4 regions of the Streptomyces sp. NPDC059852 genome follow, and region 2 is predicted to be linked to each of the others. Evidence: riboswitches for the same ligand, from Rfam matches in the RefSeq annotation. Region 2 holds a riboswitch; each other region holds the start of a gene.
What was found. A riboswitch is a leader RNA that binds a small molecule or an ion and turns the genes downstream of it on or off. The one in region 2 is predicted to bind cyclic di-AMP.
Positions count from the first base shown of each region.

Region 1 (7,395 bases), on a different contig from region 2:
CCAAGGCCGACCCGGCCGGATCGCACTTCGAGCGGCGGATCCGCAGCTTCCAGCCCCGGCGCAGCCGGGTCACCGCCGGGCAGGCGGACGCGTTGCAGCGGCTGTGGCCGAAGTGGGGCCTCGACATCGACGGGCAGCGCGTCATCGACCTGCCCGAACTCTTCGGGAACGACCGCCCGGTCGTGCTGGAGATCGGGTTCGGCATGGGCGAGGCGACCGCGCAGATGGCCGCCGCCGACCCGGAAAGCAACATCCTCGCCGTCGACGTGCACACCCCCGGCCAGGGGAACCTGCTCAACCTCGCCGAGCACCACGGCCTGCGCAACATCCGCGTCGGCAACGGCGACGCCATCATCCTGCTGCGCGAGATGCTCGCGCCGGACTCGCTCGACGGGCTGCGCGTCTACTTCCCGGACCCCTGGCCGAAGAAGCGGCACCACAAGCGGCGCCTCATCCAGCCCGCGTTCCTGGACCTGGCCGCGACCCGGCTGAAGCCCGGCGCGCTGGTGCACTGCGCCACCGACTGGGAGCCGTACGCCGAGCAGATGCTCGAGGTGCTGACGGCCCACCCGGACTTCGAGAACACACGGCCCGACGGCGGTTTCGCGCCGCGTCCCGAGCACCGGCCGCTGACCCGTTTCGAGGGCCAGGGACTGGACAAGGGTCATGTGGTGAACGACCTGCTCTTCCGCCGCGTACAGCGGTAGGAGCAGCGGGCCGGCAGCACCTCCGGGAACAGCACGAGAACACCCGCAGCCCCACCGACAGCAGCCCCTCACCGGCGCCCCGGCACCCCCGCGCCGCTGCGGGCGGCGCCCCCGTCTCGTTAGGGTCGATGCCGTGGCCGACTGCCCTCCGTACCCGACGCGTCCCCCCGCCCCCGCCGGCGGCGTGCTGCGGCACGCGCACTGGTGGCAGCGGCGCTGGGTCCCCTACGCCGGGCTCAGCACCCTGCTGGCCCTGTCCGGGCTGGTCATCCTGGCCCTGGTGCGCGAGCAGACCGGCACGGAGGGCTTCCTGGTCGGGCTCGGTCTCGCGGTCCTGCCGGTCCCGCTGCTCGTCGCGTCCTTCCGCTGGCTGGACCGGGTCGAGCCGGGCCCCTGGCGCAACCTGGTGTTCTCCTTCGCCTGGGGCGCCTGCGCGGCGGCGCTCATAGCCATCGTGGCGAACAGTTTCGCCACCCGCTGGATAGCGACCGCGACCGCCGACCCGTCCCACGCGGACACCCTGGGCGCGACGGTCATAGCGCCCGTCGTGGAGGAGACGGCGAAGGCGGCGGCCGTCCTGCTGCTCTTCCTCTTCCGCCGCCGCGACTTCAGCGGGCTCCTGGACGGTGTGGTGATCGCCGGGGTCACCGCCACCGGGTTCGCCTTCACCGAGAACGTCCTCTACCTCGGCACCGCCTTCGGCACCGACCAGCTGTCCGGCGACAGCGGCATCGCGTCGGTGACCGCGGCGACCTTCTTCGTCCGCGTCGTCATGTCGCCCTTCGCGCACCCCCTGTTCACCGTGCTCACCGGCATCGGCTTCGGCGCCGCCGCGCTGTCCGGGGAGCGCCAGCGGGTGCGCCGCGTGCTGCTGCCGCTGTCCGGGCTGCTGCTGGCGATGGGCATGCACGCCCTGTGGAACGGCTCGTCGACGTTCGGCGACTTCGGGTTCTTCGCCGTGTACGCGGCGTTCATGGTGCCCGCGTTCGGGCTGCTGGTCTGGCTGGTGCTGTGGACGCGGTACCGCGAGCTGCGGACCGTGCGCGAGGAGCTGCCGGCCTACGCCGTGGCCGGATGGCTGTCCCCGGCCGAGCCGTTCGCGCTGGGCTCGATGCGGGACCGCCGGGTGGCCCGGCAGTACGCCCGCCGCCACGCGGGACGCCCCGCGGCCCGGGCGGTCGCCCAGTACGAGGCGTACGCCACCTCGCTGGCGTTCCTGAGGCGCCGGGGCCGCCGGGGCCGGGCCGGCGCCGACTACGTGGTCCGCGAGGGCGAGTTGCTGAACGAGCTGTGGCGACGCCGCGCGTGGGCCCGCCCGGCCCTGGAGCACGCGCTCGCCGCGAAGAGCCGGCCGGTCCTCGCGTACGCGCCGCCCCAGGTGCCGGGCGCCTGGTGGCCGCAGCCGTACGCCCCGCACGGGCACGCCCCCGGTGCACCGGCGGCCCCGGCCTGGAACCCGTACCAGGTCTGACGGCTCAGGCGGACGCCTCCGTGAGCCGGCGCAGCTCGTCGTCCGTCAGGGTCAGCTCGGCCACTCCGAGCAGGGCCGGCAGCTGTTCCGGGGTGCGGGCGGAGGCGATGGGGGCGACGACCGTCGGGCGGGACGCCAGCCAGGCCAGGGCCACCGTGGCGACCGGCACGCCGTGCGCGGCGGCCGCCTCGTCCAGCGCGGCCAGCACCCGCCGCCCCCGCTCGGTCTCCGCGTGCCGCCCGGCGCCCTGCGCACGCGGGCTGTCCACGGCCGCGCCGGGACGGTACTTGCCGGTGAGGAAGCCCGCCGCGAGCGCGTAGTACGGCACCGCGGCGAGGTTCTCCCGTTCGGCGAGGTCCTGGAGGGCGCCCTCGTAGGTGTCCCGGGAGACCAGGTTGTAGTGGGGCTGGAGCGCCACGTACCGGGCCAGGCCCTCGCGGTCGGAGAAGGCGAGGGAGGCCGCCAGCCGCTCGGCGGAGATGTTGGACGCGGCGATGTGCCGGACCTTGCCGGCCTTCACCAGCTCGTCCAGGGCGCCGACGATCTCCTCGACCGGCACCTCGGGCTTGTCGAAGTGCGTGTAGTAGAGGTCGATGCGGTCGGTGCCGAGGCGGCGCAGCGAGGCGTCGGCGGCGGCCTTGATGGTGGCCGCGTTCAGGCCCTGGAAGTCGGGGTGCTGGCTGACCTTGGTGGCGATCACGACGTCGTCCCGGTTGCCGCGTGCCTTGAGCCAGTTGCCGATGACGGTCTCCGACTCGCCGCCCGCGTTGCCCTCGACCCACGCCGAGTACGAGTCGGCCGTGTCGAGGAAGTTGCCGCCGGCCGCCGTGTAGGCGTCGAGGACGGCGAAGGAGTGGGCCTCGTCGGCGGTCCACCCGAAGACGTTGCCGCCGAGGCAGAGCGGGGAGACCTCGAGGTCGGAGGAGCCGAGTGTGCGCAGTGCGGTCATGCAAGGGAACAACGACGGTGGCGGTACCGCCGATTCCGCTCCCGGGATGAATTCCCTGTGAAGGGGGCGGGCCGGCGCACCGAGGACCGGCAGCCCTGACGTCGGGGGGTCGTCGTCAGGACCGCCGGGGATCAGGTGGGGAGGGTGCTCAGGGGGTGAGGCCCTTGCCGCGCAGCCAGGCCAGCGGGTCGATGCCGCTCGCGCTGCCGTCGGGGTGCACCTCGAGGTGCAGATGGGCGCCGGTCACGTTGCCCGTGGCGCCGACACGGCCGATGACGTCACCGGTGTTGACCTTCTGGCCGACGCTGACGCTGATCGAGGACTGGTGGGCGAACCAGATCTCGGTGCCGTCGTCCAGGGTCAGCTCGGTCTTGTAGCCGTAGGAGCCGTCCCAGCCGGCGAAGGTGATCGTGCCGGAGTGGACGGCCTTGATCAGGGTGCCGGTCGGCGCGGCGAAGTCGAGGCCCGTGTGGTGCCCGGACGACCAGTAGGCGCCGGCCTCACCGAAGGTGGAGGTCAGGGTGTACGAGGAGGTCGGCAGCGTGTACTGCTTGGCCAGCTCGGCGAGGCGCTCGGCCTCGGCCTTCTTGCGGGCCTCCTCCTCGGCGGCGGCCTTCGCCTCGGCGGCCTTCTCCTTGGCCTCCTTCTCCGCCTTGGCGGCCGCCTCGGCGACCTCCTTCTCGGCGGCGGCGACGGCGGCCTCGGCGGCCTTGCTGTCGACCTGGTCCTGCTGGAACTCGGCCTGGGCGATGATCCGGCTGCGCAGCGCCTCACCGGCGTCGGAGCCGCTCTGCGGGGTCTCCTGGCCGGTCTCGCCCATGGTGCTGAGGGCGGTGGCGGTGTCGTCCGCGGCGGAGTCGTCGCCGGAGATCAGGGGCAGGTCGGGCAGGGTGATGGCGACCGGCGGCTTGCCGCTCTGCGCGGTGGCCATGCCGCCCGCGCCGACGGCCGCTATGACGCCGACGCCGAGAACCGTGGAGCTGCGGGCGAGTCCCCCGCCGCGCTGCTTGGAGACGCGGTGCCTGCCTCGGACGGGACGGAGGGAGTCCGCGGTGGGGTTCCACTCCTCGAAGGGGCCGTCGTCGGTGCGGTCGTAGCCGAAGGTGTCGGCGGTGCGCTGACCGGGTACGAACGAGGCATGCGGGGCAGGACGGTTCGACGCCACGTGGGCGTACTCCTTTCCTTCCTTCTCGCCTACCGGGTTAGCTGACGGGTTCGGAGCAGGAAGGTCTCCTACGCGCGTATACGTACCGTGATGTCACGGTGGTATCCGCGCGATTCACCCCAAGGTGGTGGTTCCCCGGTTCCTTGGCAGGATTCGGCGCGTGCGCACGGAGCCGCCTCTTGTGACGGCTGGGACGACCGCGCTGCGTTATCGAACGTTAATAGACGCGGGGTACGGATTCCAAGCCGTTCCCCTTGATCATTAACGATTTCCGCCGGGACTTACGGGCCATGAGCGGTCCAAATCGGGCGAGTTGACGCCCACGAGACACCCTCACGATTGCTGACAGTGTGTCAGTTGTTATGCGGAGGGGGTTCGCGCGATCACGTACCGTGAGAACCGGTGAAGGCGTCCCGCGAGCCTGACGGGGGCCGGAAAACACTCAGGGCCGGAACTGATGAGTTCCGGCCCTGAGCCTTCAGTAGCGGGGACAGGATTTGAACCTGCGACCTCTGGGTTATGAGCCCAGCGAGCTACCGAGCTGCTCCACCCCGCGTCGATGTGTCCATAGTACGCCATCACCGGGGCCCGCCGCACACGCCTTTCCGCAGGCCCCGGTCGCGCGGGCCTCGCCGGGCGGGTGTCAGGGCGCCAGGTGGGCGTTGGGGGCCGCCGCCCGGGCCGCGTACTCGGGCAGCACCAGGACGTCCACGCCCGCGGCGGCGAGCATCCCGCTGCCGTCGGCGTCCGTCACGAAGGTGTCCGGCTCGCGCCAGGCCGTCACCACCCGGCGCACCCCGGCCGCCAGGATCAGCCGGGCGCAGGGCGTCGGCCGGGAGGCGCGGTGCGTGCAGGGCTCCAGGCTGCTGTAGACCGTGGCGCCGGCCAGCCTCGGGTCGCCGGGCGCGATCTTGGCGAGGGCCGCCTCCTCGGCGTGCACGACGGGGTCGCCGGCCTCCCGGGAGTGGCCCCGCGCCAACTCGGTGCCGTCCGCGGCGACCACGACCGCGCCGACGCTGAACGCGGTGGGCGAGGGCGGGCACTCGGCGGCCAGGTCGCACGCCAGGGCCAGCCAGTGCCGGTCGGCGGCGGCCGGGAGGACACCCGTGCCGGGCGCGGTCGGCTCGTAGCGCATCAGCACCACGTCCTCGATGCGCCGGGTCTCCACGAGCCTCAGCCGGCCCTCCTGGTATCCGCCGGGCCCGAAGAGCCGGGGCGCCCGGGGGTCGCCCACGAACAGCGGCGCGAGGACGAGCTGCAGCTCGTCGGCGAGCCCCTGGCGCAGCAGCTGCGTGTGGACGGTGCCGCCGCCCTCGACCATCAGCCGCTCGACGCCACGCACCTCGCGCAGATGCGTCAGCAGGACCCGCCAGTCCAGGTCGTCGCCGAGCGCGACGACATCGGCGGCGACGGGGTCCTCCCGCAGCCGCCGGGCGCCCTTCTCCGTCGTGTAGACGACCTTCTCGCCGCCGGTGTGCCAGAAGTTCGCCGCCGGATCCAGCTCGCCGGACGCGCTGACGGTGACCTTCAGCGGGTACGCGGGCTTGCCCTGGGCGGTGCGGGCGGCGCGGCGCTCGGCCGAGTTCACGAGCAGCCGGGGGTTGTCCGCCCGGATGGTGCCGGCGCCGACGAGGATGGCGTCCACGGAGGCCCGCACCCCGTCGACCCGGTCGAAGTCGGCCGGGCTGGACAGCAGCAGCCGGTCGGGGCCCGTGTCGTCGAGGTAGCCGTCGAGGGAGACGGCGGCGGACAGCAGGACGTAGGGGTACGACGGCATCGGCGCGCTCTCCCGCTCGGCGGATCGGGGCTGGTTTCGGCAGGGCTTGGTTCAAGTTTGAAACAAACCTACACTGGACACATGACGACTCGCTGGCTCACCCCCGAGGAGCAGCGCGCCTGGCGCGCCTACATCGCCGCCGTCGCGCTCGTGGAGGACGCGCTGGACCGGCAGCTCCAGCAGGAGGCCGGCATGCCCCATCTGTATTACTCCATTCTCGCCACCCTGTCCGACGCCCCGGAACGCCGGCTGCGCATGACCGATCTCGCCGAACGGCTGAAGATCACCCGCAGCCGGCTGACGTACGGCGTCTCGCGGCTGGAGAAGGACGGCCTGGTGCGGCGCGAGGACTGCCCCGTGGACAAGCGGGGCAGCGTCGCCGCCCTCACGGACGAGGGGATGCGGCTCCTGGAGCAGGCCGCCCCCGGACATGTGGACACCGTACGGTCGCTGATCTTCGACCGGCTCTCCCCGGAACAGGTCGGACAGCTGGAGGACATCTTCACGGCCATCGGCTCCGGCCTCCAGGGCGACTGCGGCCACGCCACGGGCGACGAGGTGCCGTGGCGCCGGCGCGCGTCCAAGAACTGTTCGTGACACACACCGCCAGGACGGGTGACACGGAGTCATTGCTTCAAAGTTAAAGCACGAGGTAGGGTCACTCTCCCGAGCTGCTTCAAATCTGAAGCAGACAGCCGCACGGAACCCGGAGACCCGCATGCCCGACTCCCTCGCAGCCGCCACCCAGCGCGCCCGTGTCCGGGTCCCGCTGCGCTTCCCCGACGGCTACACCTCCGACGCCGAACTGGTCACCTTCCACGGTCTGACCGACGGCCTGGAACACGTGGCCGTCGTCCTCGGCACCCCCGAGCCCGGCACCACCCCCCTGGTCCGCCTCCACTCCGAGTGCCTGACCGGCGACGTCTTCGGCTCGGCCCGCTGCGACTGCGGCCCCCAACTGCGCGAGGCCGTCGAGCGCATCGCCGAGCGCGGCGGCGTCCTGCTGTACCTGCGCCAGGAGGGCCGCGGCATCGGCCTCTACAACAAGCTGGACGCCTACGCCCTCCAGGACGAGGGCCTCGACACCTACGCCGCCAACGCCGCGCTGGGCCTGCCCGAGGACGCCCGCGACTACACGGCGGCCGCCCAGATGCTGACCGCCCTCGGCATCGGCGAACTGGACCTGCTCTCCAACAACCCCGACAAGGCCGACCAGTTGCGCGCCCTCGGCATCACGGTCCACCACCGCGTCCCCACCGGCGTCTTCGCCACCCCGGACAACGTCCGCTACCTGCGCGCCAAGGTCCTCCAGACCCAGCACACGCT
Region 1 is NZ_JBHWJK010000038.1:37,078-44,472, reverse strand. It holds gene trmB (tRNA (guanosine(46)-N7)-methyltransferase TrmB) at 1-707, shown strand, start outside; gene ACFV46_RS31875 (PrsW family intramembrane metalloprotease) at 841-2,178, shown strand; gene ACFV46_RS31870 (aldo/keto reductase) at 2,183-3,127, opposite strand; gene ACFV46_RS31865 (M23 family metallopeptidase) at 3,276-4,292, opposite strand; cyclic di-AMP (ydaO/yuaA leader) riboswitch at 4,304-4,461, opposite strand; tRNA gene ACFV46_RS31860 (tRNA-Met) at 4,775-4,848, opposite strand; gene ACFV46_RS31855 (dihydrofolate reductase family protein) at 4,936-6,069, opposite strand; gene ACFV46_RS31850 (MarR family transcriptional regulator) at 6,151-6,666, shown strand; gene ribA (GTP cyclohydrolase II) at 6,788-7,395, shown strand, end outside.
Region 1: linked by a shared signal. The riboswitch ahead of ACFV46_RS31865 (M23 family metallopeptidase) and the one ahead of ACFV46_RS02860 (NlpC/P60 family protein) in region 2 are both predicted to bind cyclic di-AMP.

Region 2 (7,395 bases):
GGGCGAGGGTCTTCTCGAAGCCGTCGGTGGCCTGGGCGGCGAAGTCCTCCTCGTCGATCAGCTCGTTCTTCAGGTTGCTGATCTTGGCGCTGAACGACTTGGGCGGGAACCGCTTCGGGTCGAGGTCGAGGTCCCGGCACACGAGCGCCATCAGGCGCTTGCTGTCGGCGGCGTCGTAGATCGAGAACGACGAGGTGAACCCGAGCTTCTTGCTCTCGCGGCGCAGGATGCGGACGCAGGCGCTGTGGAAGGTCATCACCCACATCGCGTTCGCGCGCGGTCCGACGAGCTGCTCGACGCGCTCCTTCATCTCGCCGGCGGCCTTGTTGGTGAAGGTGATCGCCAGGATCTGGCCGGGGTGCACGTTCCGCTCGCCGAGCAGGTAGGCGATGCGGTGCGTGAGGACACGCGTCTTGCCGGATCCGGCTCCGGCCACGATGAGCAGCGGGGTGCCGGAGTGGACGACGGCCGCACGCTGGTTCTCGTTGAGCCCCTCCAGCAGCGCGGCGGCGTCGAGGGCCGGGCGCGGGGCGCCGTCGCGGTAGTAGGCGTCGCGGTCCGGGGGCACGTCGAACTTCCCGCCGAACAGATCGTCCGGAAGCGACTCCGGAGTGTGATCGTCCTCGGGCGGTGGCGGGGGCTCTTCCCCGTGGGCCCGTGGGGCCTGGAGGTCCGCCAGGAAGCTGTCGTCAAAGAGGCTGCTCATCGCTCTCCGAGTCTAGGCGGCCCCACCGACAACCGGCCGCCGCCTCGAGAACATCACACCGCCCGGTCCGGCACCCCGACCGCCCGGTCACCGTACGAAGTCACCCCATCACGTCACACACCGGTCGGATGAAGCGCGTGATCCTTGCCTGAAAAGGACAGACAACACCAACCGCACCGGAACGGCATCAGTCACCCGCCCGCTCCCCCTCCACCCGCTCCCCTGACCGAAGGTCACGAAAATGTATCGGGCATATCGCACATCAACCTTCACAGCGGCCACACCAGTTGGCTACCGTGCCGGGCAGGCCGTACGACCCCCACCGGCGAACGACGCCGGGCCGCACGGCCTCCGCCGAGTCCGGTGCGTCCGGAGCCGGGGACCCACCGAACTTGGGGTGAATCGGCCCGACCTCCCGTCCTGGGAGCGGCCGTAGGGCAACCCTTCCGAACCACCCGCCCGAACCCGACAGCTAACTCGGCAGGCGGAGCGTGGAAGGAGTCGCCTCCCTTGGCGTCGCACCGCAAGTCGCGTCCCTCCGGCACGCGCGTGGCAGGCATACGGACCCCCGCGCTGGCCACCGCGGCCCTCACCTCCGTGGCCCTGCTGTCCCAGACGGCCCAGGCGAGCCCGTCCGCCGACGACCGCCCGAGCCTCGAAGAGGTCGAGAAGAAGGTCGACGACCTCTACCGCCAGGCGGAGTCCGCCACCGAGAAGTACAACGCGGCCAAGGAGAAGACGACCAAGCAGCGCAAGCGCGTCGACACCCTCCTCGACGACGTCGCGCGGCGCACGCAGAAGCTCAACGACGCGCGCGAGGAGCTGGGCCGCAACGCCGCCGCCCAGTACCGCACGGGCGCCGCCGCCCCGGACACCACGACGTTCCTCCTCGCGGACACCCCCCAGGACTACTTCGACCAGTCCCAGCTGATGAACCGTATGACGGGACGTCAGAAGCAGTCCGTGGACGAGTACTTCACCGAGCAGTCCGCGACGATGAAGAAGCGGCAGGAGGCCACGCGGAGCCTCGAGACGCTCACCGCGTCGCAGAAGAACCTGCGGACCGCCAAGGCGACCGTCCAGAAGAAGCTCGCGGACGCGCGTCAACTGCTCTCCGAGCTGACCGCGCAGGAGAAGGCCCGCCTCGCCGCGATCGAGAAGCGCAAGCAGGAAGAGGCCGACCGCAAGGCCGAGGAGCTGGCCCGGCAGCAGAAGGCGGAGGCCGAGCGCGAGCGCGAGGCGGCCGCACAGCGGCAGGAACAGGGCGGGCAGGAGCAGGGCGGCACCGCCCCGGACGGGTCGTACGCCACGAAGGCCGAGAAGGCGCTGACCTTCGCCCGCACCCAGATCGGCAAGCCGTACGTCTGGGGCGCCACCGGCCCCGACTCCTACGACTGCTCCGGCCTCACCCAGGCCGCCTGGAAGGCCGCCGGCGTCGACATCCCGCGCGTCACCTACGACCAGGTCGAGGCGGGCACGACGGTCCCCGTGTCCAGTGCCCAGCCCGGCGACCTGGTCTTCTTCTACGACGACGTCACGCACGTGGGCCTCTACATCGGCAACGGCATGATGATCCACGCGCCGAAGCCCGGCGCGTACGTCCGCGAGGAGTCGATCTACTACGACGGCGAGTCGGCGATCCACAGCGTGGTCCGCCCGGCGTGACGAACGGCGGGAACGGACGGACCCCACCGGCCTGAGGGTGGACGGCGACAGCGACGCGGGACGGTGCACCTCCTCCACGAGGAGCCCGTCGCCGAACTCGCCGAGGCGTTCACTCGCCGGACGGGCCGTCGATTCACCCACCCCCCGCGCGCGCCTCCACCCGCACGCCGGTGCCGTGCTCCTTAGCATCGGCCCATGCCCGCCGCCACACCCGCGTCCGCGTCCCCCCTGCCCGTCCGGTGGGCGCGCCGTCCCCCCGCCGCCGGGGCCTCGGTCATGGCCACCGGCATCCTCTCGGTGGCCCTGCACCAGACGGGCCACACGATCCTGTCCCGGATCGCCCTCGTCCTGGCGTGTGTCGCCTGGCTCGCGCTCGCCTGCGACTTCGTCGCCCGGCTCCTGTGGCACCGGTCCGCGTGGGTGAGGGCGGCGGTCACCCCGGCCTCGCTCTGCGCCGTCGCCGCGACCGCGGTCCTGGGCACCCGCTTCGCCGCGGCCGGCCGGCAGACTCTCGCCGAGGCGCTGCTGGCCCTCGCCTTCGTGCTCTGGCCGGGCCTGCTGTACGTCGTCGTACGCCACTGGCGGCCGGGGATGCCCGGGTCCGTCTTCCTCGGCTGCGTGGCCACGCAGGGGCTGGCCGTCCTCGCGGCCACGCTGGCCGCCACGGCGGAGGCGGCCTGGCTCGCGCACGCGGCCCTGGTGCTGTTCTGGCTCGGCCTGCTCCTGTACGCCGTGGCCCTGACCCGCTTCGACCGCCGGGAGGTCGTCCGGGGGCACGGCGACCACTGGGTGGCGGGCGGCGCGCTCGCCATCTCGGCGCTGGCCGGCGCCCGGCTCCTCGCGGCCGACGGGCCCGTCCCGTTCCTGTGGAACGACGACGACTTCGACGCGCTGCGCACGGTGACCTACGCCCTCGTCGCCCTGGACCTGGCCTGGTACGTCGTCCTGCTGGTCGCCGAGATCGCCCGGCCGAGGACGCGTTACGACGTGCGCCGCTGGTCGACCGTCTTCCCGCTGGGCATGTCGGCGGCGGCGACGCTCTCGGTCTCCTCCACCCTGGACGTCCCGTGGCTGGAGGTCGCCGGCGAGGTCCTGCTGTGGATCGCGGTGGCGGTGTGGCTGGCGGTCGCCGCGGGCGCCGTACGCCACCACCTCGCGGCCGGTCCCCGGGCCGGTGTCACGTCCAGAGCACGGCGATGAAGACGTTGGCCAGGGTCAGCAGACCCACCAGGCCGAACAGCTTCGCGTCCACCTTCTCCTCGTCCCGCTTCACGTAGACGAGTCCGAGGATCACGACGAGCAGCGCCAGCTTCACACCGATCTTGACGTTGTTCACCGACTGGTCGTCCGCCTGGTTCAGGCCGACCAGGATCACCCCGGTGACCAGCATGGTCAGCGCGCCGTGCAGCATCCCCGGCACGAACCGCGCGGTGCCCCGGCCCATCGCCTTCATCTGGGTGAGGAAACCGCCGAGCAGCGCGGCGATCCCGACGATGTGCAGGCCCACGAAGAGGTGGATGAGTACGTCCATGGGGCCGGAGCCTAACGACCGGCCCGCCCGGTGCCGTCACCGGGTGCGCGACCGATCCGGGCCCGGCCGCGGGGGTGGGCGATCCCGGCCGCGCGGGTGCGCGGGCCCCGGCCGTCGGTGCATATATGCGCCTCATAGCACCCCGCTCCGCCCCTCGCCCGCCGAACCCGTACATCGGTCACCACACAGCGTGAACAAGACGCCGTCTCTTCGGCGTCCCGCTCACTTACGGTCACGCCCGGTCCTCTCCCGGCACTTCCGCACAACGCGTTACCGACTCGACACACAGCGGTTTAGCGTCCTCCCCCAGGTGACCGGCTCCCCACCGCCGCCCGGGCCAGGGGCGGCCGTCGGTCACCACCGCCGAGAAAAGGTCCGGCGGCGGTCCGCTCCCCCTGTGCGGGTCGCCGCCGGACGAGCGAGTCCCCCCGTACGGAAGGACGTGCAGTCCACGTGGCAGCGCACCGGAAACCCCGCTCGAGAACGACCGCAGGCGGCGCGGCCCGCACGGCGCGGACGGCCTGGACGATCGCGCTGGCGGGCGCGGCGACGGCCACGGGGTTCGACGGGACCGGGCACGCGGAGCCTCAGCTGACCCCGGCGCAGGTCAAGGCGAAGGTGGACAAGCTGTACCAGGAGGCGGAGGTCGCCACCGAGAAGTACAACGGAGCGCAGGAGAAGGCCGAGGCGGCCCGCAAGCGGATCCGCACCCTGCAGGACGAGGCCGCGCGCAAGACGCAGAAGCTCAACGCGGCCCGGGAGGCCCTGGGTTCGATGGCGGCGGCCCAGTACCGCGACGGCGGCGTGGACCCGGCGTTCCAGCTCGCCCTCTCCTCCGACCCGGACCGCTATCTCGACGGCGCGGAGTTCGCCGAGCGCGCCGGCCACCGGCAGGCGGCGTCCGTCGCCGAGGTCCGGCGGGAGCTGCGTGAGATCGAGCAATTGCGCGGCGCCGCACGCGTCGAGCTGAAGTCGCTGACGTCACGCCAGGCGGAGCTGCGGCGGCACAAGAAGACGATCACCGGGAAGCTGGACGGGGCCCGCGCGCAGCTGGCGCGGCTGTCCGGCGGTGAACGCGCCCTGGATGGGCGGGCCGACCGCTCCGCCTCCGGAGACCGCACCGCCCTCGCCGCCCCCGGGTCGGCGGCGGCGCAGGCCCCCAACGCACGGGCCGCGGCGGCCGTGTCGTACGCCTACACCAAGCTCGGCAGCCCCTATGTGTGGGGGGCGACCGGTCCGAACGCCTTCGACTGCTCGGGCCTGACGCAGGCCGCCTATCGCGCGGCCGGTGTCTCCCTGCCCCGGACGACCTACAGCCAGATCGGCGCGGGCCGCAGGGTCTCCCGCTCCGAACTGCTCCCTGGGGACCTGGTGTTCTTCTACTCCGGCATCAGCCACGTCGGCCTCTACATCGGCAACGGGCAGATGATCCACGCCCCCAACCCGTCCGCGCCGGTGCGGGTGGCCCCGGTCGACGAGATGCCGTTCGCGGGGGCCACCCGCGTGGCGTGAGGACGGGGCCGGGGTCAGACCAGCCGCCGGGCCGTCGCCCAGCGGGTCAGCTCGTGCCGGTTGGACAGTTGGAGCTTGCGCAGCACCGCCGAGACATGGGACTCGACCGTCTTCACCGAGATGAACAGCTGCTTCGCTATCTCCTTGTACGCGTACCCGCGCGCGATCAGCCGCAGGACCTCCCGCTCGCGCTGGGTGAGCCGGTCCAGGTCCTCGTCGACGGGCGGCGCGTCCGTCGACGCGAAGGCGTCCAGGACGAAGCCGGCGAGCCGCGGCGAGAACACCGCGTCGCCGTCCTGGACGCGGAAGATCGAGTCGACCAGATCGGTCCCGGTGATCGTCTTGGTGACGTAGCCGCGCGCACCGCCCCGGATCACGCCGATGACGTCCTCGGCGGCGTCCGAGACGGACAGCGCGAGGAAGCGGACGGGCCGCTCGGCGTCCGCCATCAACGGGGCGCAGCGCCGCAGCACTTCGACGCCGCCTCCCCCGGGCAGGTGCACGTCCAGGAGGACGACCTCGGGACGGGTCGCGGTGATGACCGTGACCGCCTGGTCGACGTCGGCGGCCTCACCGACGACCTCGACGCCGGTCTCCTCGGTCCGGCCGATCTCGGCCTGGACGCCGGTACGGAACATGCGGTGGTCGTCGACGAGGACCACGCGCACCCGCCGCTCCCCCGCGCTCCCCCCGGTGGACTCCACGGGCTCGCTCGCCTCGGTCGGGTCGCTCATGACGTCTTCTCCGCCCTCTCCATCTCCAGCTCGACCTCCGTGCCGCCGTCGGGCACCGCCCGCAGCCGGGCCGTGCCGCCGTTGCGCTCCATGCGGCCGATGATCGATTCTCTGACGCCCATGCGGTCGGCGGGTATCGCGTCCAGGTCGAAGCCAGGGCCGCGGTCCCGGACGGAGACGAAGACGGTCCTTCCCTCCACCTCCGCGTAGACCTGCACGGCGCCGCCCTCGCCACCGTACTTGGCGGCGTTCACCATCGCCTCGCGCGCGGCCTGCATCTGTGCGGCGGTCTTCTCGTCGAGGGGGCAGTCGCCGACGACGACGACTTCGATGGGGACGCCGTGCTTGTCCTCGACCTCCGCCGCGTTGCGCCGGACGGCGTCGGCGAGGTGCGTCGGTTCGTCCGCCTCGTCCTTGCCGGTGCCCTCGGGTTTGTACAGCCAGGTGCGCAGGTCGCGTTCCTGGGCGCGGGCGAGGCGGCGGACCTCGCCCGCGTTCTCCGCGTTGCGCTGGATCAGGGTCAGGGTGTGCAGCACCGAGTCGTGCACATGGGCGGCGACCTCGGCGCGCTCCTGGGCGCGGATGCGCATCAGCCGCTCCTCGGAGAGGTCCTGGGTCATCCGCACGAGGTACGGGCCCGCGAGGAGCGTTATCCCCACGAGGACGGCGAGTGCGGCCTGGAGGATCGAGCCGAGGTGGGCGGCGGAGCCCTGGAGCACGAAGATGCCGGAGACGCCGGTCGTGACCAGGACGACGCCGGCGGCGGCGCGCAGCAGGGTCAGGGTGCGCCTGCGGCGGCCGACCTCCATCCAGCGGGCCCGGCGCGCGTTGTCCGCCTGGCGCCAGACGAGGGCGACGCCCGCGCCGACGAGCACGGCGGGCAGGAGGTAGGCCTTGGCGCCGTTGCCGACGTCCACGCTGCCGACGAAGACCACGGCCACCACGACCATGAGGAGCAGCGCGACGATCTGCCCCTTGTCCGGTTTGCGGGCGACGAGTCTGCGGCGGCCGTCGGCCGCGGTCTCGGTGGTGAACGGGGACGTGCGCTGGGCGCCGACGCCGCCGACGCCGAGCGGTACGAAGAACCAGAACGCGGCGTACAGCAGGGCGCCGAGGCCGTCCGCCATGAACAGGCCGACGAAGACGAGCCGCACCCAGATGACGGGCAGCCCGAGGTGCCCGGCGAGCCCCCGCGCCACGCCCCCGAGCCAGCGTCCGTCACTGCTGCGGTAGAGCTTGCGCGGAGG
Region 2 is NZ_JBHWJK010000002.1:119,964-127,358, forward strand. It holds gene pcrA (DNA helicase PcrA) at 1-706, opposite strand, end outside; cyclic di-AMP (ydaO/yuaA leader) riboswitch at 1,049-1,209, shown strand; gene ACFV46_RS02860 (NlpC/P60 family protein) at 1,217-2,371, shown strand; gene ACFV46_RS02865 (tellurite resistance/C4-dicarboxylate transporter family protein) at 2,567-3,571, shown strand; gene ACFV46_RS02870 (hypothetical protein) at 3,549-3,902, opposite strand; gene ACFV46_RS02875 (NlpC/P60 family protein) at 4,356-5,414, shown strand; gene ACFV46_RS02880 (response regulator transcription factor) at 5,429-6,148, opposite strand; gene ACFV46_RS02885 (PspC domain-containing protein) at 6,145-7,395, opposite strand, start outside.

Region 3 (7,395 bases), on a different contig from region 2:
CTCGGAGCGCACGACCCAGATGCTGACGCCCTCGTTGCGCCGGGTGTAGAGGTCCCTGGCGTGGGTCAGGGCCATCCGGTCGTCGGCGGCGTGCAGCGAGCCGACGTGGACGTGGTTCAGCCCGCGCTTGCCCCGGACGAACACCTCGTACAGCGGCCAGTCCTGCTTTCCGGTGCTCATGCCACCGCTCCCTTCTCCGCGCGGGCGGCCTGCTTGGCCGCGTGGGCGGTGGCCGCCTCCCGCACCCAGGCGCCCTCTTCATGGGCGCTCCTGCGTCGTTCCATCCGCTGTGCGTTGCACGGGCCGTCCCCCTTGATGACCCGCATCAGCTCGTCCCAGTCGGGCGTGCCGAAGTCGTGACGGCCGCGCTCGGCGTTCCAGCGCAGCTCGGGGTCGGGCAGGGTGACGCCGAGCTTCTCGGCCTGCGGGACCGTCATGTCGACGAAGCGCTGGCGCAGCTCGTCGTTGCTGTGCCGCTTGATCTTCCAGGCCATCGAGCGGGCGGAGTTGGGCGAGGAGTCGTCGGGCGGGCCGAACATCATCAGGGAGGGCCACCACCAGCGGTTCACGGCGTCCTGGACCATCTCCCGCTGGGCCTCGGTGCCACGCATCATCGTCATCAGCAGCTCGTAGCCCTGCCGCTGGTGGAACGACTCCTCCTTGCAGATCCGCACCATCGCGCGCGCGTACGGCCCGTAGGAGCTGCGGCACAGCGGCACCTGGTTGCAGATCGCGGCGCCGTCCACGAACCAGCCGATCACGCCGACGTCGGCGAAGCTCATCGTGGGGTAGTTGAAGATCGAGGAGTACTTCTGGCGGCCCTCGATGAGCCGGTCGGTCAGATCGGCGCGGTCGGCGCCCAGGGTCTCGGCGGCCGAGTACAGGTACAGGCCGTGACCGGCCTCGTCCTGCACCTTCGCGAAGAGGATCGCCTTGCGGCGCAGCGAGGGCGCCTTGGTGATCCACTCCCCCTCCGGCTGCATGCCGATGATCTCGGAGTGGGCGTGCTGCGCGATCTGCCGGATCAGTGTGTTGCGGTAGCCGTCCGGCATCCAGTCCCGCGGCTCGATGCGCTGGTCGCGCGCGATCGTCGCGTCGAAGTGCCCCTCAAGCGGCCCTTGTGGGGGCGCCTCGGTGGAGTGTGAGGTCGTCATCGCTCCCGCTTCCCAACCGACCATTCGTTCGGTACCAGTGTGGCGTGTTTCGTCGAGCGGAGCAAGACCTTTGCGGGGCGCCCGCGCGGCTACCGTCCGTGGTCGCGCGGGCGCGCCGTGCCGCAGTGCGGCCTCACCGCGACCGGCAGCGTCGAAGGTCACAAAAACGTATCGGACATTTCACACGTCAATCTTCACTGCAGGCACACAAGTTGGCTAAGTTACTGGCTCAGGACGCGCGTTGAACTCCGGCGAACCCCGCCGGGACGAGCGCCCTCCGCCGAGTCGGCGTGCCCTGCGGGGCCGCGGAGCCGGGGACCCAACCGAACCATGGGGTGAATCGACCTGAGGCCGTGACGGGCCGGGTCGTAGGGCACACCTTCCGACGCGAACGCCCGAACCCGTCAGCTAACTCGGTAGGCGGAGTACGGAAGGAGCACGTCGCCCATGGCGCCGGAACGCACCGGTATGCGCAACTCCGCGCTCGCCTCGGCAGCAGCCCTCACCTCGGTGGCCCTCCTCGGCCAGTCGGCCGGTGCCGCCCAGGCGGACGAGGGACCGAGCCGCGAGGAGGTCAGCCGGCGGGTCAGCTCGCTGTACGACCGGGCCGAGACCGACACCGGGACCTTCAACGCCACCCGCGCCTCGTCGACGGGACCGCGCAATCGTGCGGGCGCCCCGGCGGCCTCGGGGCGTGACGGCGGCCGGGGCTCGGCCGCGCTCGACGAGGTGGCCCGGCAGTGGTTCGACGTCGCCCGGTCCAAGCTGGGCCCGACGGTTCCGGCCGTGCTGCCGAAGGACCGGGCACCGGAGCGGTCCGCCCCGGCCCGGTCCGCACGCCCGTCGGGCGGTGACGGGGCACGGGAGATATCCGGCCGCACCGCCCTGGAGCTGCCCGCCGGATCGGGCGCGCCCCTCGCCGAGTTGCCCGCCGGGACCGCTCGCCCTGCGGCCGTGGGTGAGCTCACCGCGGGTCCTGTCGCGGCGCTGCCCGCGGCTGCCACGCCGGCCCTGGAGTCCGGGGGCGCCCTCGCGCTGCCGGCCCCGGCCACCGCGCAGCCGGAGGCGGACCAGCGGTCCACGCTGCGCGCCGGCAAGGAGCGCAGCCAGCGCAAGCTGGCGCAGGCGCGCGAGCTGCTGACCGCTCGCGCCGGGCGCACCACCCCGGCGCTGGAGGCCCCCGCGGCCGCCCCGGCGCCGTTCCCGCCCGCGGCGCAGAGCCGGTGGGACGCCCTGGAGGCGCAGAGCCCTGCCGACATGACGACGGTTCCTCCGGGGACGACGGCTCCCGCGGACGCCTCGTTCGTGTCGGGTGCGCAGTTGAATGCCCCTCAGGCTCTCGCCGCGCCGGACGCCGGGTTCGCCGCGCCGGACGCCGGGTTCGCCCCGGCTGTCCAGACGGGGAGCTTCCCCGCCGTCGGGCAGACGGGGAGCTTCCCCATGGTCGACCAGACAGGGAGTTTTCCCGCCGTCGCACAGACCGGCAGCTTCCCGATGGTCGACCAGACCGGGAGCTTCCCCGTGGTCGACCAGACCGGGAGCTTCCCCCTGGTCGACCAGACCGGCGGCTTCCCTCTGGTCGACCAGACCGGTGGCTTCCCGGCCGTCACGCAGAGTGGGAGCTACCCGGCGGCGGCCGCGACCGGGGCCTACCCCGCCGCCGCTCCGGCCCCTGCCGCGCCCATGCCGGCACCGCAGGACAGCCGGGCGCTGAGGGCGCTGGAGTTCGCGCGGGCGCAGATCGGCAAGCCGTGTGTCTGGGGTACGACCGGACCGAACACCTTCGACGGCCCCGGACTCACCCAGGCCGCCTGGAAGGCCGCCGGTATCGCGCTCCCCCGTACCGCCCAGGAGCAGGCCACCGCCGGGCAGGGCGTCGCCCTGACCCACCTGGAGCCCGGCGACCTGGTCCTGTACCACGCGGGGCACGTCGGCATCTACTCCGGCAACGGCATGATGATCCACGCCCCGGGCCCCGGCACCGTCATCCGCGAGGAGTCCGTCCAGTACGCCGGAGAGGCCGCGATCCACAGCGCGATCCGCCCCGCCTGAGGCGGCGTCACCCCGGCGCCGTACGACGACCGCCCCGCCTCCACCGGGTGGGGCGGAGCGGGGCTGATCCGTCGGGGACGCCTTCGGCGGTCGTGGAAGAGGTCAGTGGCGGCCTTCCGGGCCGCGCCGGTCGGGCCGGCGCTGCAGGGCCAGCCAGTCGGCGATCGCGGCCGCGATCGGCTGCCCGGTCTCCAGCTCGACGAAGCCGAACTGGCCCCCCTGGTTGCACTCCAGGAACCACCAGATGCCGTCCTCGTCCTCCGCGAAGTCGAAGGCGGCGTACGCCAGTCCGGCCAGCGTGACGTACTCGTGCACCGACTTGCCGATGCGGTCCGGCACCGGGACCGGCTCCCAGGGGTGCCCGGTGTCGCCGTACCGTCCGTCGATCTGGTCGGGCTCGGCGGTCTTGCGCGCGGCGAACAACCTGCTGCCGACGCAGGTCAGCCGGATGTCCGCCTGCTTGGGGACGTACCGCTGAAGCAGGGCCGGCCCGGCCGCGACGGCGGAGAAGTCCGCGTCGGGGCCGATCAGGGTGGTGGGCAGCGCCAGGGGCGGCTCACCGGGCGGCGGTCCGGACGCCGACTTCACCACGACCTCCTTGTGCTGCTCGACGAAGGCCCGCGCCAGCCGCGGGGCCGTCGTGAACACCGTGGGCGGCACGGCGAATCCGCTGAGGTGGCCGAGCCGCAGCTGCCAGGGCTTGAGCCGGGCCTGGTCGGCGTTGCGGGGATGGTTCATCCACCGGGCGGCGGCCGAGTGCAGCATGCCGTACAGGGCCTGCCGGGTCTCGGCGGTCAGCCAGGGAGACGGATCCGGCGCGTGGGCGGCCGGCTCGCCGGGCCTGCGCACCCAGATCGAGCGCAGTCCCCCCATCGACAGCACGTGCCCGTTGACCGACAGATGCCCGTCGAAGTCACCGTGGGCGTAGTCCGCGGCCAGCACGGCCTTGCCGGGCAGGTCGGCGGGGTCCAGCCGCAGCACGGGCGTCCCCGTCGCGTGCAGTTCGTTCACCACCATGTCGGCGGTCACGTCCTCCTCGGACGTGAGGATCAGTACCGTCATGCGCCGGCCGGTTCGTCAGTCGTCGAAGTGGGTGGCGGAACCGGCCGTGGACGTCGTCGTGCCGGCGGCGAGCAGGAGGTCCGGGTCGCTGACGGCCGGGCGCCCGTCGGGCAGCATGTTCAACTGCCGGGCCGGGTCGAAGTGGTACGGCGTCAGCGCCTGGGCGGCGCCTCTGGGGAACGCGTAGTTCAGGGTGAAAGGTCGCATCGAAACCTCCGCGGTCGCGTGATGCCTGCGCTACCGTCCCTTACGCGCCTGTTGTGTAATGCATTCACTACGTGCTGCCACATGGGGGTGAACGTCGTCACATCCAACGGGGAGATGTGGACGCCCTGTTGAGGGCCTTCGCGGGGCGGTCTATGCCGGGGGCACGCCGCCGCCCTGGAGGCGTTCGAGGTCCGAGGGGCGCACCTGGATCACGATCAGGGCGATGACCGCGGCGATCGCGGTGAAGATCGCGGCCGTGACGAAGGCGGCGGAGACCCCTGCGGTGAGGATCTCGTCGGCGAACGGCGCCGGGAGCTGCCCGGTGCGCTGGAAGCGCAGGCGCTCCAGCGGGGTGGCCTGGGACAGGAAGGCCGGTATCTGTTTGTCGGCCTCGTTGTTGCTGGCCGTCCCGTACATGGTGACCAGGATGGACAGGCCCAGCGAGCCGCCGACCTGCTGGGTGGCGTTGAGGAGCCCGGAGGCGGCCCCGGTCTCCGCCGGCGTCACGTTGGACAGCGCCATCAGCGTCAGGGACACGAACTCCATGCCCATACCGAGGCTGAACACGAGCATCGGCCCGAGGATGCTGCCCAGATAGGTCGAGTTCACGTCGGTCAGGGTCAGCCAGGCCAGTCCGGCGGCGGCGAGGATCGCGCCGGTCACCATGAACGGTTTGGGACCGTACTTGGGCAGGAGCTGGGAGGCGAGCCCGGCGCCGATCGCGATGACGGCACTCACCGGCAGGAAGGCCAACCCGGCCTGGAGCGGGCTGAAGTCGAGCACGTTCTGCACGAACAGCGTCAGGAAGAAGAACATCCCGAAGATCGCGGCGGCGAGGCTCAGCATGATGCCGTAGGTGCCCGCGCGGTTGCGGTCGGCGAACATGTGCAGGGGTGTGATCGGCTGTCTGGAACGCTGCTCGACCAGGACGAACAGCAGCAGGAAGACGACGGCCGCCCCGAACGCGCCGAGCGTGAGCGCGTCCCGCCAGCCGTCCTGCGCGGCACGGATGAAGCCGTAGACGAGCAGCACCATGCCGATGGTGGAGGTCATCGCGCCCAGGATGTCGAAGTGCCCGGCGTGCCGCTCGGACTCGCGGATCCAGCGGGGTGTGGCGAGCACGATGAGCAGGCCGATGGGCACGTTGACGAACAGCACCCAGCGCCAGTTGAGCCACTCCACGAGGATGCCGCCTGCCAGCAGCCCGATGGCGCCGCCACCCGCCGAGACGGCCGCGAAGACGCCGAACGCCCTGTTGCGTTGCGGCCCTTCGGGGAAGGTCGTGCTGATCAGCGCCAGTGAGGTCGGGGAGGCGATGGCACCGCCGACACCCTGGAGGGCGCGGGCGCTGAGCAGTTGCCACTCGTTCTGGGACAACCCGCCGAGGAGGGAGGCCAGCACGAAGAGGAGCACACCGAAGACGAACACCCGCCGCCGGCCCAGGATGTCGCCCATCCTGCCGCCGAGGAGGAGGAGTCCGCCGAAGGTGAGGGTGTAGGCGTTGACCACCCAGGACAGGCTCGTCGTCGAGAAGTCCAGCGATCGCTGGATGTCCGGGAGGGCGATGTTCACGATGGTGATGTCGAGCACCACCATCAGCTGACACGAGGCGATCACGAACAGTGCCATGCCGTTGCCGCGGCCCTCGTTCCCCTTCGTGTCCTGAGGAGTGGTCCGCGCTTGGGGTGTCGGCTCCGAATGGCTCATCGCATCGCTGTGGGCGGGGGTTCGGGGGCCGGGTCGGAATCGGACTGGCTGCCCGCCACCATTCGACCGTACGCCGGTGCCGTACGGCCCTCCAGTCGATCACGGGCCGGGCGGATCAGGCCCGTTCGGCGCGGCGCGGGCAGCGATCGGGCGGGGTCAGGCGGTCGCCGGGGGGATGTTCTGGTTGGCGTGGAAGAAGTTGTCCGGGTCGTAGGTGCGCTTGACGGCGCTGAGCCGGTCGTAGTGCCCGCGGTATGTCGTCCGGACGCGGTCCGTGCTCTCGCCCTCACCGATGAAGTTGATGTACGAGCCGCCCATCGAGTACGGGTGCAGATCGCTCTGGTAGGCGACCGACCAGTCGCGGATCACCCCGGCGTTGGCGGGGTCGGGGTCGACGCCCGCGATCACCGCGGACCACATGGCGTCCCGGTACGCCCAGGCCGTGTCGTCGGCGCCGGGCTGGTGGGCGGCGGCGTCCACGGGATACAGGTGCATCAGGGACAGCGGAGTGGGGAGGTTCTCCCCGTACTTGTGGTGCACGTCGATGGCGGAGTCGCTGATCGTGTCGAAGAAGTCGCCGCGCCAGTACCACTGGTAGCCCTTCGGGATCAGCTCGTCGAACATGCCCTGGAGGGCCGGGTAGGGCATGGGGGCGGTGAAGTGGAAGGCGGGCGGGGCGGGGTCGTTCACCGGGGCCAGCATCCGCTCCAATCGGTCGCCCTCGGCATCGCCCGTGTAGCACCAGACGACGCCGCACATCTTCTGTCCGTGGATCGTCTCGGGGAACGGAGGGCCGGGCGGGATGCTGAACAGGGTGAAGAACCCGTTGAGGTCCGCGGGCGCGGCGGGCAGGAAGTCCCGGTACCAGCGCAGCACTTCGGGTGTGCGGTCGACCGGCCACACCGTCACGCCGACGCCGACGGTGCCCACCGGGTGCGTGCGGAAGGTGAACGACGTCACCACGCCGAAGTTCCCGCCGCCGCCCCGCAGTGCCCAGAAGAGGTCCGGGTGCTCCTCCTCGGAGGCGGTGACGAAGGTGCCGTCGGCGAGCACGACGTCGGCGGACGTGAGGCTGTCGATCGTCAGGCCGTACTTGCGGGTCAGGTGCCCGTGCCCGCCGCCCAGCGTCAGGCCGCCCACGCCGGTCATCGAGACGATGCCGGCCGGCACGCCGAGGCCGAACGTGTGGGCCGCGTGGTCGAGGTCCCCGATC
Region 3 is NZ_JBHWJK010000005.1:117,075-124,469, forward strand. It holds gene paaB (1,2-phenylacetyl-CoA epoxidase subunit PaaB) at 1-180, opposite strand, end outside; gene paaA (1,2-phenylacetyl-CoA epoxidase subunit PaaA) at 177-1,154, opposite strand; cyclic di-AMP (ydaO/yuaA leader) riboswitch at 1,423-1,593, shown strand; gene ACFV46_RS08520 (C40 family peptidase) at 1,602-3,206, shown strand; gene tgmB (ATP-grasp ribosomal peptide maturase) at 3,309-4,268, opposite strand; gene tgmA (putative ATP-grasp-modified RiPP) at 4,284-4,475, opposite strand; gene ACFV46_RS08535 (MFS transporter) at 4,626-6,104, opposite strand; gene ACFV46_RS08540 (FAD-binding oxidoreductase) at 6,339-7,395, opposite strand, start outside.
Region 3: linked by a shared signal. The riboswitch ahead of ACFV46_RS08520 (C40 family peptidase) and the one ahead of ACFV46_RS02860 (NlpC/P60 family protein) in region 2 are both predicted to bind cyclic di-AMP.

Region 4 (7,395 bases), on a different contig from region 2:
GCGTCCGGTGCGGATCACCGATCTGCGTCCACCGAACGAGGCGGACGGACGAGGGCTGGCCAGCTTCTATCTGGCGGTCGGCATGGTGGTGGGCGGCTATCTGGGCTCCGCCGCGCTGTCGGCGTCGTACGGGGCCAGGCCGGCCACGTCCCATCGGATGCTCATCCGGCTCGGCGCGCTGGCCGGGCTGTCGGTCCTGTCGGGGCTCGGCGGTGCGATCATCGTCGATCTGGTCTTCGACGCGCTGCCCGGGCACTTCGGCGCGATCTGGGGGATCGCCGCCCTCACCACCTTCGCCGCGGCGGCGACCGGGATGGCCTTCCAAGTCCTCCTGGGGCCCGCGGGCATCGCTCTGTCGGTGCTGATCTTCGTGGTGCTCGGCAACCCGAGCGCGGGCGGTGTCTATCCGTCGGCGCTGCTGCCGCCCTTCTGGCGGGACCTCGGGCCGGCCCTCCCCAACGGCGCCTCGGTGACACTGATCCGCAACTACTCGTACTTCGGCGGGCACGACACCGCCACGGCCTGGTGGGTCCTGTCCGCCTGGGCGGTGGGCGGCGTCCTGGTCAGCGCGCTCGTCGCCGCGCTCCGGCGCAAGCCCAGGGGCACCGGCGCCCTCGGGAGGCCCGCCACCGGGGCGGCCGGGGCCGGGACCTGACGGACGGCCGAGCCCCGTCCGCCGGGGCACCGGCCGCCGCCGTCAGCGCTCCCCGGCGAGGTCGAGATGGTCCTTGGCCGTCCCGACCTCGCCGGCCCGGGAGGGCTGCCAGGTGCGCGGGACCGGCCCCGACACCGTGCGCCACCACGGCTCGACGGGCAGCTCCCCCGCCGGTTCGAAGGGCTGACCGGGCTGGGGGAAGGCCACCGCCTGGCCCGCGTCCCCGGCGGCGTCCCGCATCCACTCCCCCGGCTCCGCCCACGGGTGCGGCGCGAGGTTGAAGGTGCCCCAGTGGATGGGCAGGAGCACCCCGCCGGGGGCGCCCCCCTGCAGATCGAGGTGGCTGCGGACGCCCTCGGCGGGCGTCATGTGGATGTCCGGCCAGAAGTCGGAGTAGGCGCCGACCTGGATCATCGTGGCGTCGAAGGGCCCGTGCGCGGCGCCGATGTCCCGGAAGCCGTCGAAGTAGCCGGTGTCGCCGCTGTGGTAGATCCGGTGATCCCGCGAGGCGACGACCCAGGACGCCCAGAGCGTGTGCTGGGTGTTGCGCAGCCCGCGGCCGCAGAAGTGGCGGGCGGGGGTGGCGGTGAGGGTGAGACCGCCGATCTCCGTCGTCTCGTGCCAGTCCAGTTCGCGGAGCCGGTCGGCGGGGACGCCCCAGTGCTCGAGGTGCGCGCCGACGCCGAGCGGGACGGCGAAGAGGGTGTCGGTGCCGGCCAGCGCCTTGATCGTGGGGAGGTCGAGGTGGTCGTAGTGGTCGTGCGAGATGACGACGACGTCGACCGGGCCGAGCGCGGCGAGCGGGAGGGGCGCGGGATGCAGCCGCCTGGGCCCCGCGAACGGGAACGGCGAGCAGCGCTCGCCCCACACGGGGTCGAACAGCACGCGGTGCCCGTCGATCTCGGCGAGGATGCTGGAGTGCCCCATCCAGGTCAGGCGCAGTCCCGTGGCGGGGGGCTTGGCGAGGTCGGCGTAGGTGGTGGGGTGCACCGGCACGGTGCCGTTGGGTGTGCGCAGCGGCCGGGTGTCCTTGTCGAAGAAGACCTTCGCGAACTCCAGCATCGAGCCGGAGGGTCTGGTCCGGGCCGTCCCGCCGGGGTTCTGGAACACGCCGTCGCGGAAGTGCGGCGATCTGCGGATGCGCGCCATGCGCTCACCGCCGGGGTCCACGCCGAAGGCCGTGGGCCGCAGGACGCTCAGCCCGGCGCTCGGGAATCGGGAACCGGCCACGGTACCTCCAGGTGGAGTCGGTGAGGCTTCCATTATGGGCGGCCATGCCGACGGTCCCCCGCGATCACGGCTGACAGCCCCTGTCCTCCCGAACGCCGGGTCGGCGGCGTTCGTTCCCGGGGTCCGGCGGCGAAACGCACCGCATGCGTTGACATGTCCTTGCCTTCGTCGTGATACTGACCCGTCGTTCAGGAGCTATGCGGCTCTCCCGGCCGCCCGGGCGCCTCCGTCATCTCGCGGACGACCGCGCAGACCGCCGCCGATCCCGGAGTTCGCATGACCTCGCCCTTCCTGTCCCTCACCTGGACCGACCACGTCACGGGCCGCCAGGGCTTCCTGGTGGTGGACCGGCTGGTGCGGGGCGTTTCCAGCGGCGGACTGCGGATGCGGCCGGGCTGCACGCTGGAGGAGATCGCCGGGCTGGCCGCGGGCATGACCCTCAAGGAGGCCCTGCACTACGACCCGGACGCCCGGTACGTCCCGCTGGGCGGCGCCAAGGGCGGCATCGACTGCGATCCCCGCGACCCGCAGGCGTACGGGCTGCTGGTGCGCTACCTGCGCGCGATGCGGCCGTACGTCGAGACGCTGTGGACCACGGGCGAGGACCTGGGGCTCAGCCAGGACGTCGTCGACCGGGCGGCCCGGGAGGCGGGGCTGGTGTCGTCCGTGCAGGCGGTGTACCCGCTGCTGGACGACGAGGCCGCCGCCCGCCGCCGGCTGGCCGAGGCGTTCGCGGTGGACGTCGACGGCATCGGGCTCGACGAGCTGGTGGGCGGCTGCGGCGTGGCCGAGTCGGTGCTCACCGCGCTGGACCGGGCCGGGGTGCCGCGCTGGCGGACCCGGGTCGCCCTGCAGGGCCTGGGCACGATGGGCGGGGCCACCGCGCGGTTCCTCGCGCGCGCGGGGCTGACCGTGGTGGCCGTCGCCGACATCAAGGGGACCGTCGCCAACCCGGCCGGGCTGGACGTGGAGGCGCTGCTGGCGGCGCGGGACGGCCACGGCACGGTGGACCGCGCGGCGTTGCGCCCCGGCGACCGTGAACTGCCGGGCGACGCCTGGCTGTCGACCGAGGCGGAGGTCCTGGTGCCGGCGGCGGTGTCGTACGCGGTGGACACCGCCAACCAGGACCGGATCAGCGCCCGCTGGATCGCCGAGGCGGCGAACATGCCCGTGCGTCCGGAGGCGGAGCTGCTGCTGACCGCGCGGGGGGTCACCGTGCTGCCGGACGTCGTCGTCAACTCGGCCACCAACGCCTGGTGGTGGTGGACGCTGTTCGGGGACATCGGCCCGGACGCCGACGAGGCGTTCGCCCACACGCGGCGTGCGATGCGGGCGCTGACCGACCGCACGCTGGCCCGCGCGGAGGCCGACGGCACGACACCGCGGGCCGCCGCGCACGCCCTCGCGGCCGACCGGCTCCCCGTGATCACCGAACGGTTCGGCTGGCACCGCTGACGGGGAGCCGCGTCCCCGGGCGGCCGCGCCGAGGACGGGGCGGCCCGAGCCGTAGGGTGACGGCGTGGCGAGGGCGAGAGTGCGGTTGAGCGTGGCGGAGCGGCGGGCGGACCTGCTGCGGGCCGCCGTGGAGCAGATAGAGGCGCGGGGTGTGGCGGCGGTCAGGATCGCCGACGTCGCCTCGGCGCTCGGGGTGAGCAACGCGCTGGTGCTCTACCACTTCGACACCAAGGAGAAGCTGGTCGCGGCCGCGTTCGCGCACGCAGCCGAGGGCGACCTGACGCGGCTGCGCGGGATTCTGGGCCGCCGGACGACGGCGGTACGGCGGCTGCGAGCGGCCGTGCGCTGGTACGCGCCGACCGGTCACGCCAAGGGCTGGCGGCTGTGGATCGAGGGCTGGGCGGCCGCGTTGCGCGAACCGGCCCTGCGGGAGGTCACGCGCGAGCTCGACCGGCAGTGGAAGAGCGCCCTCGCCGGGGTCCTCGAGGAGGGCGTGGCCGCGGGCGAGTTCAGCTGCCCGGACCCGGCGGCCGCCGCGCTGCGCCTGACCGCCCTCCTCGACGGTCTCGCCGTCCAGCTGACGTCGTATCCCGGGTCGCTGTCCCGCGCGCGGGCCCAGGAGTGGGTGGACGAGGCGCTGGCCCGGGAGCTGGGCCTGGAGCGGACGGCGTTGACCGCCTCGGCACGGTGAGCGGCCGCCCGCGACCGGAACGGTCCCGGGCGGCCCCGCCGTCCCCCGGCCGGGCCGCCGGGCTCAGGCCACCGACTCGATGCGCATCTTGATGTCGTACGCCGAGAGCGCGCCCTTGGCGATCACATGGTCGCCCGACGACTCCCCGCGCAGGCGCCGCCCGATCCACGGGACCAGGTACTCGCGCGCCCACTGGACGTCGTCGCGCCGGATCTCCAGCGTCCCGCGGGGCGGGAGCGGCGGCCAGGGCTGGTCCGGGTCGGCCGGGACCTCAAGGCCGAGGACCTGGCCCGCGCGCAGCGCCACGCGCGTGTGCCCCTCGGGAGAGAGGTGGAGCCGGTCGCTGTCCCAGGCCCGACGGTCCTGGACGGTCTTCAGGGACCACAGGTCGAGCACCGGGCAGCCGTAGCGGTCGGCGATGGCGCGGACGTGCCCGTTGTAGGTGGCGATCTTGCCGCGCAGGTGCTTCAGCACGGGCACGCCACGGGTGTCGAAGCCCGTCGTCACCATGACCGTGCCCGCCGCCGAGGCGAGCCGGGCGACGGCCCGTTCGAACCGTTCGGCCACCTCGTCGGGGTCGGTGCCGGGCCGCAGGATGTCGTTGCCACCCGCGCAGAACGACACCAGGTCCGGGGCGAGTTCGACGACCTTGGGGACCTGTTCCGCCACGATCTGGTCGAGCAGTCTGCCGCGCACGGCGAGGTTCGTGTACCGGAAGTCGCCCTCGGGACGCCGGTCGGCCAGAAGGACCGCGAACCGGTCGGCCCAGCCGACGAACGCCCCGTCGGGGCCGGGGTCGCCGACGCCCTCGGTGAAGCTGTCCCCCACCGCGACGTACGACCCGATCACTCTTCTGCTGTCACTCTTCGAATCGTCTGCCACGTCGGGACATGATTCACCTTCCGATGTGACCTACGCGACCGTAGGAAAGGGTTGACGAGCGGTGAGATAAGCCACTGCCAAAGCCTTCACCAAACCCGGAATACCGCTCCTCGCGGGGGCGTTGACCGCCGAAACGCCGCGCGTGGAGCTCAGGACACACCGAAGGCCGGACCCGGGGATCAGGGTCCGGCCTTCGGCTGCGTGTCAGGCAGGTGGTGCGCATGCGTGTCAGGGAGGTGCGCGCCGTGCGGTGGGGCGGTCAGCCGATGGCGACGCCCTTGGAGCGGAGGTAGGCCACCGGGTCCACGTCCGAGCCGTAGTCGGGCGTCGTGCGGATCTCGAAGTGCAGGTGCGGGCCGGTGACGTTGCCGGTCGCGCCGGAGAGGCCGATCTGCTGGCCCGCGGTCACCGTCTGGCCGCTGGAGACGGACAGCGAGGACAGGTGGGCGTACTGGGCGTAGTAGCCGTCGGCGAGCCGGATGACGACCTGGTTGCCGTAGGCGCCGCCCCAGCCGGCGGAGACGACGGTGCCGGCGCCGACCGCCTTCAGGGGGGTGCCGGTGGCGGCGGAGAAGTCCACGCCGGTGTGGTAGCCGCTGGACCACATGCTGCCCGCCACCTTGTACGAGGTGCCGACGGCGGCGGTGGACACCGGGGCGGTGAAGCCGTTGACGGTGCTCGTCGCGTCCGCGCTCTGGGCGGCCGTCGCGGCCTTCTTCGGCGCGGCGGGCTTCGCGGACGGCTTGGACGGCGCGGTGGACGGAGCCGACGCCTTGGGCGCGGCGGTCGCGGCCTTCTTGCCGATCGAGAGCTTCAGACCCGGGTGGATGAGCGACGGGTCGGCGCCGACGGCCTGGCGGTTGTCGGCGTACAGCTTCTTCCAGCCGCCGCGGACGTCCTGCTCGTCGGCGATCTTCGCCAGGTAGTCGCCGCGCTTCACCTCGTAGGTGCGCGTCTGGGTGGAGGTCTTCTGCGCCGGGGCCTTCTCGGCGGCGGCCTGGACGGACTGGACCGTCTTGTCCGGGGCGGACTGGCCGGTCGCGGCGTGGGCGCCGGTGGCCCCGATCAGCGGCAGCGCGAGAGCGGCGCCACCGGTTCCGGCGACGGCGATCGTGCGGGTGAGACGCAGGGACTTGGGACGGCGATGCTTACCCTTCGCGGGCATGGCGAATTCCTCTCCGGCGCCTGCGAGGTGAGCTGTCGGGTGCGGGCTGGAGATGCCCGGCCGCGTCGGGACGCGACTTGACCCCGAGCCTGTTCCGGGACCGGAACAGGCGACGTACCTGTGGGTCCCCCGCTCCTGCCGTGTACGGGTGAGTGTGCGCGGATTCCGGTCGGCGGCAGGATTCGGCGTCCGTCCGGATTGGTGGCGAACGTAAGCGAGAAGGACGCATGGGAACAAGTGAGGGGTTCCGCCCGAATGCGTTCGGCTTGATCCCTTACGGGATTCACCGGTCACCCTGCGTGCATTTCGAAGGGGCCGCCATCCTCGAATCCCCATGAAAGGAAGGCCGATTACGTGAACATGACGGGCGACGCACCGTCACCGGTATGACGCTCCTCACGTGACGCTGCTCCAGCTTTCCTTATTACGGAGCGAGTTGGAGTGAAGGCATCAATTCGGACAGAAAGCCCAGATGTGACGCGGGCGATTTTCCGGCATGGGCAATACCGACATACGACTACTTCGTCCGTTTCAGGCTATTACTCCCGAGCTGTCGCCTGTGGACAAGTGATTGGCGCAGACAGCCATGTCGTATCGTCGGAGGCGCACCTCGCCGGCCTCACCGCCGAGCCGCGCCGGCGGGGCCGACCGGGAGGAGCCCCCGTGACGCAGCAGATCCCGTCGACCGAGCCCGAGCTGGCCGGTGTGCGCAACTTCCGCGACGTGGGCGGCCTGCCCACCGTGGACGGACGACGGGTGCGGCACGGCGTGCTGTTCCGCAGCGGCCACCTCGCCCACGCCACCGCCGAGGACGCCGCCTTCCTCGGCTCGCTGGGACTGCACACGATCTTCGACTTCCGCAACGCGGCGGACCAGAGGCTGGAGGGCCCGGACGTCGAGCTGCCGGGCGTCCGCAATGTGAACCTGCCGCTGTCCGACCCGGCGGACGGCGCGGAGTTCTGGAAGATGGTCCGCGACGGCGATCTCGACCAGCTGCGGGAGATCCTGGCGGACGGCAAGGGCGCGGCCCGGATGATCGCCTCCTACCGCTCCATCGTCACGGAGCGCACCGGTGAGCACGCCCAGGTGCTGCGCTCCCTGGTGGAGGACAGCGTTCCGGCGCTGATGCACTGCGCGGCCGGCAAGGACCGCGCCGGCCTGTCGATCGCGGTGACCCTGCTCGCCGTCGGCGTCGAGCGGGAGGCGATCGTCGCCGACTACCTGAAGTCCAACGAGAAGCACCGCCGCTACAAGGTGCGGCGCGGCAGCGACGCCCCCTCGGCCTACTCGCCGGAGGTCATGGAGCTGCTGAGCCCC
Region 4 is NZ_JBHWJK010000009.1:198,403-205,797, reverse strand. It holds gene ACFV46_RS14785 (ABC transporter permease) at 1-655, shown strand, start outside; gene ACFV46_RS14780 (MBL fold metallo-hydrolase) at 698-1,885, opposite strand; gene ACFV46_RS14775 (Glu/Leu/Phe/Val dehydrogenase dimerization domain-containing protein) at 2,162-3,340, shown strand; gene ACFV46_RS14770 (TetR/AcrR family transcriptional regulator) at 3,432-4,031, shown strand; gene ACFV46_RS14765 (SGNH/GDSL hydrolase family protein) at 4,095-4,880, opposite strand; gene ACFV46_RS14760 (peptidoglycan DD-metalloendopeptidase family protein) at 5,173-6,078, opposite strand; cyclic di-AMP (ydaO/yuaA leader) riboswitch at 6,083-6,276, opposite strand; gene ACFV46_RS14755 (tyrosine-protein phosphatase) at 6,742-7,395, shown strand, end outside.
Region 4: linked by a shared signal. The riboswitch ahead of ACFV46_RS14760 (peptidoglycan DD-metalloendopeptidase family protein) and the one ahead of ACFV46_RS02860 (NlpC/P60 family protein) in region 2 are both predicted to bind cyclic di-AMP.